DNA from 3 places in the Dysgonomonas sp. Marseille-Q5470 genome. Region 2 is predicted to be linked to each of the others. Evidence: riboswitches for the same ligand, from Rfam matches in the RefSeq annotation. Region 2 holds a riboswitch; each other region holds the start of a gene.
The links. A riboswitch is a leader RNA that binds a small molecule or an ion and turns the genes downstream of it on or off. The one in region 2 is predicted to bind cobalamin.
Positions count from the first base shown of each region.

Region 1: another riboswitch for cobalamin. It lies ahead of QOX35_RS00345 (threonine/serine exporter family protein); the one in region 2 lies ahead of QOX35_RS05580 (cysteine-rich CWC family protein).
Region 3: another riboswitch for cobalamin. It lies ahead of QOX35_RS12905 (precorrin-2 C(20)-methyltransferase); the one in region 2 lies ahead of QOX35_RS05580 (cysteine-rich CWC family protein).

Region 1 covers NZ_CATNVE010000001.1:70,553-75,333, reverse strand. Annotated here, with positions in the region: gene pflB (formate C-acetyltransferase) at 1-781, opposite strand, end outside; cobalamin riboswitch at 955-1,157, opposite strand; cobalamin riboswitch at 1,324-1,508, shown strand; gene QOX35_RS00345 (threonine/serine exporter family protein) at 1,659-2,501, shown strand; gene QOX35_RS00340 (threonine/serine exporter family protein) at 2,504-3,010, shown strand; gene QOX35_RS00335 (phosphoenolpyruvate carboxykinase) at 3,041-4,771, shown strand.
Region 2 covers NZ_CATNVE010000002.1:541,133-545,913, reverse strand. Annotated here, with positions in the region: gene ppc (phosphoenolpyruvate carboxylase) at 1-221, opposite strand, end outside; gene QOX35_RS05585 (phosphoenolpyruvate carboxykinase (ATP)) at 376-2,109, opposite strand; gene QOX35_RS05580 (cysteine-rich CWC family protein) at 2,365-2,580, opposite strand; cobalamin riboswitch at 2,769-2,972, opposite strand; gene QOX35_RS05575 (RNA-binding S4 domain-containing protein) at 3,088-3,507, opposite strand; gene pth (aminoacyl-tRNA hydrolase) at 3,616-4,179, opposite strand; gene QOX35_RS05565 (50S ribosomal protein L25/general stress protein Ctc) at 4,196-4,774, opposite strand.
Region 3 covers NZ_CATNVE010000008.1:71,748-76,528, forward strand. Annotated here, with positions in the region: gene QOX35_RS12890 (ABC transporter ATP-binding protein) at 1-718, opposite strand, end outside; gene QOX35_RS12895 (iron chelate uptake ABC transporter family permease subunit) at 705-1,736, opposite strand; gene QOX35_RS12900 (ABC transporter substrate-binding protein) at 1,737-2,867, opposite strand; gene QOX35_RS12905 (precorrin-2 C(20)-methyltransferase) at 2,873-3,580, opposite strand; cobalamin riboswitch at 3,863-4,064, opposite strand; gene QOX35_RS12910 (RidA family protein) at 4,076-4,480, opposite strand; gene QOX35_RS12915 (DUF6597 domain-containing transcriptional factor) at 4,652-4,781, opposite strand, start outside.

The DNA.
Region 1 (4,781 bases), on a different contig from region 2:
CTGCACCATTTTGGTCTTTGATAGCACCCAGGTATCCAAAGTATGTCCATTGGATAGCTTCTTGGGCTGTATTCGCCGGTTGAGAAATGTCGAAGCCATACGAAGCAGCCATACGTTTCAAGGCTAGTAATGCTTCTATTTGCGAACTTAGCTCTTCACGAAGACGAATTAGATCGTCTGTCATCACAATTGGGTCACATTCTTGGAAACGTTTTTCTCGTTCCGAGATTAATCGATCTACACCGTAAAGAGCTACTCTGCGATAATCGCCGATAATACGTCCACGTCCGTAAGCATCGGGTAGGCCCGTTAACAATCCATTGCTTCTGGCTCTGCGGATACTGTCGGTATAAGCAGCGAATACACCTTCGTTGTGTGTGCGTCTGTATTTTGAGAATATTTCTTCTGTCCCTTTGTCGAGTTTATAACCATATTCGGCCAAACTCTGTTTCACCATACGGAGACCTCCGTTAGGGAATATTGCTCTTTTTAGCGGTTTGTCTGTTTGAACCCCTACAATTTTTTCCAGCTCTTGGTCTATATATCCGGGTCCATAAGCATCAATTTGAGAAGGTATTCGAGTCTCGGCATCATATATGCCTTTCTCTTTTTCTTCAATAAACATTGTGCTTAACTTTTCCCATAGCTTGATTGTTGCTTCAGTAGGGTTTTGTAGAAAAGATTCGTCTCCTGTGTATTCTTTATAGTTTTGGAGTATAAAATCATTTACATTGATTTCCTCTTGCCACCGTGTGCCTTTAAAGTTTTTATATGCTTCCATTTGATTATAAAATAAATTTCTAAGTACTCAATTTTCAGAGCTTACGTGGAATAGAATAAGAAATAAATACAGACGTATTTAAATAAATGTAACAGAATAAAAATAAAATAGAGAAGGCTTTTTCTATTTGAAAAAATCCCATCCTAAATCTTCAGCTTTATTCATCGAAAGCTTCAAACTATATGGTCTTGGCAGGTCTTCTGACTTACTTTATCTTTAAGCATCCTTCCCATTCAGTGTAAGAACAGTGGATAGAGTATTGTTCAAAGTCTTTGGAGGAGCTTACAGCAGCGGGTCTGTCCAGGATTTTCACCTGATTCCCTTTTCATCATTTTCTATGGATATAGTAAATGACACCAAAACCTGTGACAAAGTTATATGTTTTTAAGCATAAAAATAAACATTTAATGCAAAAATGCTTATTGATTGAGACTCTTCTCTTTTTGTTTTCTTTTATATCTTTTTGTATAGGAAAAAATAAAAAAGATGTGCTATTTATTATTTTTTCCTATACCTTTGCCTCCCGAAAGTTCTTTATCATTATTCTTCAACCGCTAAGGTGCCTCAGATATTGAGGAGAATAGGGAATCAGGTGAAAGTCCTGAGCTGTCGCGCAACTGTAATCACCGCGAAAGTTTCTATTTAAAAATCCACTGTTTCGTGCAGAGATGGGAAGGAAAATAGAAATGGTGAAAGCCAGGATACCTGCCTTAAATCGGATTGACAATGCTTCGCGATAAAAGTGTTATGTCTAATAATTTCATTCATCCCTCTTGTCGGAGGAGATGTTATTATCCAGGTGTGTTCTTATTGCAGCATTGTGAAGTTCAAAAGAGCTTTTTACATTTATGTTTAATCGTAAAAAGTTTAGAAAGAAATGCGCGCAAACGTTCTTGATTATTCGCATGTTGATGATCGATGTGCAGATGTAGAAAACACACGTTCAGACAAAGAGTTGTCGTTGAAAGAATTTGTAGACATCATATTGGAGGTCAGTACCCTGTTGCTTGAATCGGGAGCCCACTGTGAAAGAATTAATAGGAATGTACAACGTATAGCACAGAAGACAAACTATAAAGTAGAAATGCTGATATCATTTACTGCTGTATCGGTATCAGTAACCGATATGGGTAATGAGGAAAACATAGTAACGGCCAATAAAAAGATAATACATCATGGGGTACACTTTGGAATACTCACCAATACCAGTTTGCTGACATGGGAACTTGCCGAAGATCGGATTTCTTTGCAGGAGTTGCACCAGCGTATAAAAAGGTTGAAGGATACCTCTCGTTATTCCGTTTGGCTTGTTCGCCTGTTTATTGGAATAGCTTGCGGATCGTTATGCCTACTGGCCGGAGGGAATTTAATAGATGGGGCTTTTGCTTTTGTAGCCTCTTTTGTCGGGCTTGCGGTGCGTCAGGAGATGATTAAGAGAAAGTTTAACCTGATGGTTATTGTAATCTGCTCAGCATTTGTGGCAACAACCATATCAGGATTGAATATCTTGTCGGGATTTGGTTATTTGCCTCAAACATCTATTGCTACTTCTGTATTGTTCCTTATTCCGGGAGTTCCTCTGATAAATAGTATAATCGATTTGCTTGAAGGGTATATCCCTACAGGTATTGCCCGTGGAGCATTCGGTGGATTTATTCTCTTATGTATCGCTGTGGGGATGTTTATTAGTATGACAATAATAGGAATAAATAACTTTTGATTATGCTAATAGATATATTGAAAGACGCTCTTCTTAGTTTTTTTGTTGCTATAGGTTTTGCACTATTGTTCGAAACGCCAAAGAAGGGATTGTTGGTTGCCGGTTTGCTGGGAGGGCTTGGTCATGCTATTCGTTTTACGTTGTTGTATTTCGACTTTGGCTTGATCTCAGCTACGTTAAGTGGCACTGTTGTGATAGGGCTTTTGGGTATCTATTGTGCTCATAAGATACATACTCCTCCGGTTGTATTTACATTGCCGGCTTGTATAACCATGATACCGGGCTTGTATGCCTACAAGACGATGCTGGGATGTATACGGATATATGAAGAGGGAACGACCAGTGCAAAAACAGCATTTTTATTGCATGACACGGTTTACAATTTTATATTGACATCTTCTTTACTCTTTTGTCTAGCAATCGGTATATGTATTGCCGCATTATTGTTTCGTAAAAAGAGCGTAAAGAAAATAAAGAAGATAAAAGATTTAGGGATAAAAATATTTTGATACTAATATATTAACTAATTAATAACAAAGATGCTGCAAGAATTTACATTAAACAGGGGTCGTGCTATCATCAATTTCTCTTTGAAGTATTGTGATAACAGACAGAAAATTTTAAGTAGTTACGCGTTTCATCGGGTGGTTGAATCCTTTATTTTCAGAATAAAGAAAGATAACCAGATTATTTACGATTATTTTATTAAAGATTTCAAAACTGATGAAGAGCTCACCTTGTCTTTGATAGAGGTGATGAAGCTTTTGACTGTATGTGAAATAGATGAGCTTTTGGTAGTAAATAATAAGTTTGCTCCATTCTTTAAGGATAAAGGCTTGTTTATAGAACTTATAGAAATGCTGTATAATTATTGGAGAAGGCTGGAAAGGGTTACTGTTGTTCATAATAATCGCATGGGTGATGGTCTTCAAAATGTGCGCTTTGTGCAAGCAAACCAACTTCTTAATGAGTTGATACTATCTATCTACAGACGTACAGAAGAAACCGTAATGGGATACAGTCATAGCGTATACCGTCAGACTATCGCAGGGGCGAATGCAGGCTTGATGCTTAACGATATGCAATGGAATTGCCCGATTGAATATAAGGGGCTTGCATCTATACCATTTATAGGAACAGTCGTTATCAATCCTCCTTATATTTCATATACGAAGAAGAACACCAGAGATGGTATCTTCCAGGAACATCAAACAAATCCATTGGCTAATTTGATTCTGAATGAGGATGAGTGGTTTTTGTACCCTGCAAAAGTTGGTAACTTGTTAGCTTTTGTCTATTTCCATAAAGATTTTATGTGTCATGGTTTAGGTCTTGCTAACTTGTTTGAGCTGGCTAAAGGCAATGATTATGTAGGTAAAAAACCCGATTTGATTTACGTATTTGGATATCCTGACGGCTATGAAGAAAAACGTACTTTCTATCATAAGGATAAGAAGAATGATATATTGATCGGTTATGCTAATTATTGCGATGATATCGACTATTTTGGTTATATGAAGAAGATGCTTCTTACGCTGCATAATATCAAGCAAATGGAAAGAGGAAATCTGCCTATTCACGGGGCTATGGTGAACATTGCTCTGAAGAATGGTAAAGAAGCGAATATTATCATAATGGGAGATAGTGGAGCCGGTAAATCTGAAAGTCTTGAAGCTTTCCGCACACTCAACGAAAAATATATACGTCACATGCGTGTAATATTTGATGATATGGGATATTTGCAATTTGAAGCAGACGGACAGATAAAAGGATATGGAACTGAGATAGGAGCCTTTGTCCGTACTGACGACTTAGATCCTGCTTATGCTTTCGCTCAGCTTGATAGAGGTATCTACACCAACCCCGATAGAATAAATGCACGAGTAACCATTCCGATATCTACTTATGAGGTTATATCGAGAGGGTATACGATTGACTATATGCTATATGCTAATAATTATGCCGAATCGGAAACAAAGATCAGTTTCTTTGAGGATGTTGATAAAGCAATAGAGGTTTTTGAAGACGGAGCAAGAAAGGCAAAAGGAACAACAACCGAGAAAGGGCTTGTTAAGTCTTATTTTGCAAATCCTTTTGGCCCTGTGCAAGAAAGAGATAAAGCCGAAAAGCTTGTACGTAAATTCTTCCTAGCTTTAGACGAAAGTGATGCAAAAATAGGAGAAATGCATACTTCTCTGGCCATTGATGGTAAAAGCAAAGAAGGTCCACGTGAAGCGGCTGAAGAGCTTTTCAGTATTATCAATGAGTAATTTGCAGTAG
Region 2 (4,781 bases):
TTGAAAGAACGTGCTACAGGCAAGAACTCCTCATCCCTAAGATTTTGCAATGTCTTAACCAACGATTTATGTGCTTCAATATCACCCGAGTGTGATGCTTTAGATAGCCTGCGGATTGTTTCTATGAGGTCGACCATATCTTGTCCTTTCGCCTCATTGATCGTTTTTCCGAGCAAGTGGCCAAGCATCTTGATATTGTCGTGCATCAAGGATTGTTGCATATTGTTCATAGGTTTATTCTAATTATTAGTTGTATTTTTCTCCGTTATAATATTTAACGCCATACATTATCAAAAGTTTAAGTAAGCGTTGAGTAGTCAGGCAAATTTTATCGAAGAAAGAGACGAGCTAATACTTAACTCATCTCCACTCCACTTAATCATTATTTATCATTGTAAACAACTCTTCTGCTGCCAATTGAGGTCCATCCTTCGTATGTCCGTCAATAGCAAGTGAGGTGTATATCTCTCCTATTTTTACACCATTGTTATTCATATCATTAAAGAATTCTTTGATCAGCTTGCCTGCAAGCTCCTTTTCTTGTACAGGGCCAAAAGGATTGGCAAAATAAGATGTTACCAAACCATTTTCGGTCGTAGTACCTTTTGCTTTGCGGGCTCCGGCTTCGAATATTTTAATCGCTTCGTCGAGATTATCAAAAAACTCAATCTTCTGAGCAGATTCAGTATAGTTATTCGCATACAAGATATAATCTACTTTATATCCTTTAGAGATAACATCGTAAGTTGCAGCAGGAATTGTAATGCGAGCATTTATTTTGTCAGGATTAGAATAGATACCTCTCTCTAACTGTTGGAAGGCATACATAGGATCAAGGTCATCGATACGGACAAATGCTCCGATTTCGGTTCCATACCCCTTAATCGTACCATCTTCTTCTTTTTTGAGGTAACCCATATCATCAAATACGATACGCATATGACGTATATATTTCTCATTAAGCGTACGGAAAGCTTCCAAACTTTCAGATTTTCCGGCACCACTATCTCCTATAATAACGATATTGGCTTCTGTACCATTCTTGAGTAATATGTTTACCATAGCTCCGTGTAGCGGCAATCGCCCTTGCTCCATTTGCTTCACGTTATGAAGTGTAAGAAGCATTTTTTTCATATAGCCAAAATAGTCGATATCGTCGCAATGATTAGCGTAACCGATAAGAATATCATTTTTCTTATCCTTATAGTAGAAAGTACGTTTCTCTTCTATTCCATCAGGATATCCGAACACGTATATTATATCGGGTTTTTTACCGATATATTCACCGGCTTTAGCTAGTTCAAAAAGATTGGACAAGGCAAATCCGTGAACCATATAGTCCTTGTGGAAATAAACAAAGGTCAGCATATTCCCTACTTTAGCAGGAAATAAGAACCAGTCATCTTCATTCAGAATAATATTTTCTACCGGATTTGTTGTATGTTCTTGAAAAATGCCGTCGCGTGTATTTCTTTTTGTATACGAAATAAACGGAGGTTTAAACATAACAGAAGTAATGAATGGAATAGAAGTCAACCCATTGTATTCTATTGGGCAGTTCCAAGTAATGTCACTAAGAGTTAACCCTGCATTTGCACCTGCGGTAAGCTGGCGATACACAAGATGCTGATACCCCATTACGGTTTCTTGAATGCGGCGGTAGATAGAAAGTACCAATTCATTGAACAACTCGTTGGCATGCAAAAAACGTACACTTTGCAACCCGCTGCTGATGGAATTGTTATGCACTATAGTATAACGTTCCATTCTGCGCCAGAAGCCATAGAGAAGCTCTATAAGCTCTATAAATAAATCTTTATCGTTGAAGAAGATAGCATACTTGTTATGTACATTTTGCACCTCATCGGGATTACATACTGTAAGTAGCTTGAATGCTTCTATTAGTGTTTTTTGAAATTCTTCGTCAGTCTTGAATTCTTTGATATAATAATCGTAAATAATGACATCATTCTTTTTCAATCTTTGTATAAAAGCTTCAATAACCCGATGAAAACCGTAACTATTTAATATTTTTTGCCTCGTGTCGCAAAACTTAAGAGTGAAATTGATAATCGCCTTTCCTTCGCCTAAAGTAAACTCTTGTAACATGTTTAATTTTATTTATTATAGTTATTATTTCTATCCGGTTCGATATCGATTTGCAATCTCCTATCTCCATTTGTGACAGGAGATTGCAAACTTCAATACTTGATTTGAAAACATTCAAACTGCGTTGTTTTCCAACATCAAATTTAAGGAAACTTACCTATACAATTAAACGAATTAAAGACTAAATTTATAATAAATTGTAAATTAAAAATAAGTTTTTGCTATTACCTTGTATTGGTGTTGCTTATAAATACTTTATTTTTTGTCTTTTATGAATTTAGGATTAACATCAAAGGCAAAAAAGTAAGTATTTGTTTCGCTTAAACACTTAGGACAAAGGCAGTCACTATAGTTATCTTTTATATAATCGCGCACCCCTGAAACTAAAGAAACTCTACGGCAGCTACACAATTCTACGCGATCTTCTCTACAGCTGAAAGCGGCCGAACATCTTTGACATATCTTTTTCATTGTTGTAAGTTTTTATTGTTATTGAATATATAATAAGATCAGGAGAAGGTTTATTTAAAATATACAACCTCATTTGCAGATACCGAAATATGACATTGCAAGAGATCATAGTATAAATACTTCAACCAAAATCAATTTTCTATAATCAGAGAAAAATCTCTTGAGCTTTCTATCTTTTTTCGCGAAAGATGAAATTTATTTTTTTGGCAGGTCTTCTGACTTACTTCCGTTTTATACGACCTTCCCGTTTATGAAAAACAGTGGCTTTGAGGATTTGTATAAACGTTTAGCGAAGCTTACAGCAGCGCGACTGTTCAGGATTTACACCTGATTCCCTTTTCATTATATATCCAAGACTTCGAATATATAACACCAATTATGGTAACAAAGATATAGAATTATAAATAAGAACAAATATAAATAAGAAAGTTTTTGATGGTATAATGAATTACTATTTCATAAGAGTGTGTTCTGCAAGGAATAAGTTTCGAACAATAATTTCTGCTTTTAATCTTCCAAATCCCAATCATCAAAGAAGGAGTAATCCTCTGTAAACTGATCTAACTCCCGACGGTCTTTTTTTGTTGGCCGCCCCGTTCCTCTAGCTCTATCGACAAAGCCACTCACCTTAGACATTTCCAATATTTCAAGTTGAGATGGTGAAGTCACATCTTTCATAAATTCGGGCACAAGCTTCGCTCCCATTCTGTTTTCGGAAAGGTTGAGGACTTCAAAGGAATAAGTAACCGGAGGACGTCGCACTTCTATCACATCACCTACCTTAATTGATCGAGAGGGTTTTATAGTAACTCCTTTGATCGAGATACGTCCTTTTTTACATGCTTCTATTGCTATAGAACGAGTTTTGAAAAGACGAACAGCCCACAGCCATTTGTCTATACGTACTTCGTTTTTAGGTTCTTTCATAATAAAATCAGAATTTTGCCAATATGTCCGCAAACAAGACCGGCTTCACATCATTTATCAAAGTTATATATTAGATACAAAAGATATTCGTTTCTAACTTCTTTGGTTTTATTTATTATTGTATTGGTTCATGGTATTGTTGATACCTGCCAGACAAAAGCTTTTGATTATTTCGCCACAGGTCTCCAGTTTCACAGGAAGCTCTTTTTCCTCTTCGTCACTGAAATTATCGAGCACATAGCCAACTTGACCACCCCGAGAAAATTCGTTACCTATACCAAACCGTAAGCGGGCATAATCTTGTGTTCCTAGTACAGATTGTATATTACCCAGTCCGTTATGTCCGGCACTACTGCCTTTTCCTTTGAGGCGTAAAGAACCAAAAGGCAAAGCAAGATCATCTACAACTACCAAAAGATTCTCAATCGGTATCTTTTCTTGGTTTAGCCAATAACGAACAGCATTTCCGCTAAGATTCATAAAAGTAGATGGCTTTAGCAGAATAAGAGTACGTCCTTTGACCTTTAGTTCAGACACAAAGCCATAACGCCTGTCAGCAAAAACAATATTGGACGCTTTAGCTAAAGCGTCCAATACTCTGAATCCTATATTGTGGCGGGTATATTCGTATTCTCTACCAATATTACCGAGGCCGGCAATCAAGTATTTCATTCAATATATCCTATTATTAGCCGTTTTTAGCAGCAAGACCTCTTGCAGCACGAGTCAATTGAACGCGACAAACAACGGCATTTTTAGCATTTAACAGTTCAAGTCCTTCGAAGTGTAGTTCACCTACCTGGATAGATTTTCCAAGAGCAAGGCTTGTTACGTCAACGTGTACTTTCTCAGGGATCTTATCGTAAAGAGCTTTTACTTTAATCTTACGCAAGTCAAGCGAAAGTTTACCCCCTGCTTTTACACCTTCTGCAAGTCCGTCCAAAATAACAGGAACGTCCATTACAATTGGTTTGCCTTCAAATACATGAAGGAAGTCAAGGTGCAAGATAGCATCTGTTACCGGGTGTACCTGTACATCTTTCAATATAGCTTTATAGCTGTCTTTTCCTATTGTTAGGTTTACAAGGAAAATCTCAGGAGTATAAACAAGTTTGCGAACATCGCTGTTTGTAACAGTAAAAGCAATTGCTTCAGTTTGATCTCCACCATAAATTACAGCAGGGATTTTGTCTTCTTTGCGAAATGCTTTTGTCGCTTTTTTGCCAAGATCTGTTCTGGCTTCTCCTTTTAATTCAAACGTTTTCATCTTTTAA
Region 3 (4,781 bases), on a different contig from region 2:
CTTCGGGAGTACCTATCTGAATCCCGTGTTCACTATCCATCAACCATATTTTGTCTGCTATCTGCAAAGCCTGATCAAGATCGTGGGTAGATAAGAAGATTGTTTTATTTGTTTTGCGAGATAACTGATGTAATAATTGCATCAGTTCTACTTTGCTCGGAAAATCCAGAAATGCAGTAGGCTCATCCAAAAGGATAATCGGAGTCTCCTGTGCCAGAGCTTTAGCAATCATCACTTTTTGGCGCTCTCCGTCACTTAGTGTGTCAACCATTCGCTCAGATAGATTTTCTATTTTTACGAGTGAAATGGCCTCTTCTATTTTCTCTTTATCTTCTAGTGTTAACTTTCCCCAAAACCCGGTATATGGACTGCGTCCTAAGCCAATTAGCTGATAGGATGTCATATTTTTTATTTCGAACTTTTCAGTCAATACGACTCCAATTAACGTAGCTAGCTCTTTTTCTGGATACTTCTCTATTTTTTTTCCATGAATAACGATATCTCCAGACAATTTCGGCTGAAAGGCGGTTAATGTCCTTAACAAAGTAGATTTGCCAATACCATTTGCACCCAGCAAACAGGTAAGCTCTCCGCTGCATATATCAGAAGTGATATGTTCGGCTATCACTTTTACATTCTTTTTGGATGAATAACCTATAGCAAGCTCTTTTAACTCTATTGTCTTTTCTTTCTTATGCATAGCTTTAACTGACTTCATTTTTGCGTTTACCGAATAAGACAGAAATTACAATAGGTGCGCCAATCAATGCTGTTACCGAATTGATAGGTAATGCCCCTTCGAATCCCGGCATACGGGCCACCAAATTACAAAAAAGAGCCAGAGAAGCACCAGTAAGGGTTACAGCAGGCATGAGTATCCGATGGTCGGATGAAACAAAAATAGTTCTGCATAAGTGAGGTACAGCCAGCCCCAAAAAAACGATAGGCCCGCAGTAAGCTGTTACAATAGCAGTAATGATGCACGAACAAACAATAACATAGAGCCGGGCTCGTTTTACATTCAATCCAAGGTTACGTGCATAACCGTCGCCTAAAAGCATCAGATTGAGAGTCTTTATCAATAGGAATGAAAGAGGTATTAATACAATCATAATGCCCACAAAAGTATACACTTGATTACCTGAAACTTTAGAAAAACTACCCAAACCCCAGATTACATAAGCTCTTACATCATCATCGTTACTAAAGAATTTCAGTACTCCAATGATAGCTGTTGCAATATACCCTATCATAACGCCGATAATAAGCAGGATAACGTTTCCTCTTACAAACCGAGAAATAGTTATAATGATAATCATTATAGCCAAAGCACCTGCTACTGCCGCTATAGATATTGCTATCTCGCCAAACAATCCCATCTTGATCAGTGCTGTTCCTCCAACACTACCTGAAAGTAGGATAATAAAAGCTACACCCAGACTTGCACCTGAGCTAATTCCAAGTTCGGAAGGTCCGGCTAATGGATTTCGAAATAGTGTCTGCATCTGTAATCCACTAATAGATAGTCCCGCGCCAGCTACTAAGGCTGTAATAGTTTGAGGAAAACGAGATTTCCAGATAATATTCTCCCAGATTATAGACTCTTCCTTTATTCCGAATAGAATATTCCAAACTGAACCTACCGGTATGGAAATTGTGCCCAATACCAGATTCAGAATGAAGAAAACGAGTATAGAGGTAGAAATCAGTGCAAAAACTATCAGGGGACGTTTCATTTATTTAAGTAATTCGTAATAACCAGGAACATATTCGGGTAACAATGACGGATGAAATATTTTTATCAAATCGGCTAAAACTACTTCGGGCTCTACAGGAGTATTTTCATAGAAAGGTTTCTCTCGCAGATTACAATATATAAGCTTTTTATCCTTAAAAGCTTTAAAATCTGCATATCGAGTATCACTTTGTTTCAAAGCATCGTAAGTGAATGTTCCATCGTGGCTATTCACCATCCGCCAATAGTCAGTATTTGCCCCCTGCGAATAAACAGTTTCGAAATCAACATAAAAACCTCCGGATTCGTTATCATTTTTCATAAAATAATTGGCTCCTGCATCTCTGAATAGTTGTGCCAGATAGCTGTTTCCTCCAACTACATACCAGTTCCCCGAATGTAATTCACCGCTCAACACTGTGGGACGTTCTGAAACAGAAGCAGACAATACTTTTAATTTATTATACTTGTTTTCTATATCATCAAACTGTTTATTGGCTTGTTCTTCTATTCCTAATAGCATAGCAATGAACTTAATCCATTCAGCCTGTCCCAAAGGAGAACTTTCTTTATATCCTAAAAAACTAATTAATGGTATATCCAGGTTTCGAATCGCATCGTATCCCCCTTTTTTGAATGGTGAAACAAGTATAATATCCGGATTTAGGGCGAGAATTGCCTCATTGTCAAATTCACCTTCTATACCAATTTTACTGGTCTTGCCTTCTTTGAGTTGTCTATTTATCTGTTCATTAAAAAGAAAGCGAGTGCTGGTTATCCCCACAACCTTATCCAATGCTTTGAGCTTAATAAAGTTCGATAGTTGCAGTGTGGTCATACAAATTACACTGCGGACAGGTATTTCTATAATCTGATAATCAGCAGGTATGCCTTCTTTGTTACTCCCTCTATTGACCAGAGCGTATTTGTAATGCATATCGCTCTCCCCGGATGGATCGGTTATATCAACTAATTTATAGTTTGCGAAGCTAATCACTTTGAAACCTTTGGCATATTTAATATTCATAGAATCTGCAGTGTTTCGATCTCCGATAGTTTTTGCATTCTTATTTTGATTACAGCCCGAAAATGCAATAACCAGAGTAAATAAGGTAAAAAGTAGTTTTTTCATCCAGATTATTCTTTTGTAATTATTAATAGTGAGAAATAAGGAAACTTGCGATCTATTATTTTATGTATATCCTGCGTATAGAATTCTTTTTCTTTAATTCCTACATTCTCAAAATAATGTATTTCCACTTTATCTATTGAAGACATAGCCTGCTTTATAGCCTGTTCCGATTGAGAAGGTTTCATTATCACGATAGAGTTTCCTGTTGCTATTCTTTTCGTTAAATCATTCGATGATATTATCCCGGGAATGATATGCAATTCTTCTTCTTGTTTGGCTATATGGATATTGGCAAGAGCTGCACAGGCAACAAACGCTGGAATGCCGGCAATACGTTCTGTAGGAATATTTTTTGATATAAGATTATCTGATATATAATGAGTTGAAGAGTAAAATCCTGCATCTCCTTCTGCTACTACAACTATTTTTAATCTTTTCTCATAATGCTTTTCTATAAGTCCAGCAACTTCCTTATAACAGAGTATAGCCTGTGATCGGTCTTTACTCATCGGTACATCAAAAAGAGAAATAACAGAATCATTAATATTCAGTTCCAATAAAATATCACGGCTACGAGATAACATATTTCCGACTGGTGAAACAGTCGAGGGGCAGAGAATAATATCTGCTTGTTGCAAAGCGTTTAAGGCTTTTAGGCTTATAAGTTCGGCATCACCTGGCCCAAGAGATACAAATGTAACGAAATCAGACATATTTATTTAAAATTATTATAGTTACAATCTGCTTAATTCAACAAAAAGTAAGCAACTGAATACCTGTAGTAGTTACAATAAATATGTTTAGAGATACGGATTTTGTATGTTCGTATATTCCGCAGCATACCAATACTGCCTTCAAAAATATGTAATGCCTCATATCTTATTTTATTATTGTAAAAAACTAATAAAATAAAACAACGAGTTTCCTGAAAATTAATAAAATAGCAATGAATACAAGATGTATTGCACAACCACTCCTATCCCTGGAAGCTTGGTGTTTATTTGTCAGATCTGGCAGGTCTTCTGGCTATCCTCCGGTTAAAAGCCTTCCCATTTCTTTCGAAACAGTGGCATGGGATTTTCAACCGATTTTATGAGAAATTACAGCTGCAGGTACAGCCCCGGATTCACACCGGGTTCCCTTTTATTACAACTTCACTATTTTGAAATTGTAATACCGAAATCTGAGTGCAAAGGTATTAATATTTTTTATTTTGAAGCCCAAATTTCAACTTCAATTTTAAGCTCTGGTAAACCCAATGCCTTCACATAAGCAATAGTCATAGATGGGTATATTGTACCAAATAGATTTTCCCATCTTGCGTCCAAAAAATCCCAATCAATATCTTCTGTAGCCCAGATATTGACTTTTATAACATCGTCGGAAGTTAAATCCTGACTTTCCAGAATTTGTTCAATATTCCTAAATGTATTGTATAACTGTTCATTCATACTATCTGGAATAACTCCATAATTATCAGTTCCAATCTGTCCGGAGAAAGTGTATAGAGTTGAATTTTTACGAATTATAGTCACATGTGAATATTTTCCAACAGGCTTTGATATATTCTCGGGATTTAATCTGACGATTCTTTTGATTTTATCACTATTCATTTCAATTTTTCTTTAAATAAGCAATCCAAATACCAAAGCGGTATTTCTTTTGTAATGCAAAAGTATAGGTAGTGTATTATTTGAAATTGGATAAAACCGACAACTCTCAGAAAAAGAAATACAATAGTTCTCGTAAATTGAATTGTAGAAATAATACATCGCTAGCAAATGCTAGATAAGCCATTGAGGAAAGTTAGCTAAATACTCTTTTGAATTTAGTATGAAATTTCTAGGATTAGTTCCTGTAAATTCTTTAAATTCTCTGTTATAGTGCGATTGATCAAAATAATCATATTGATAA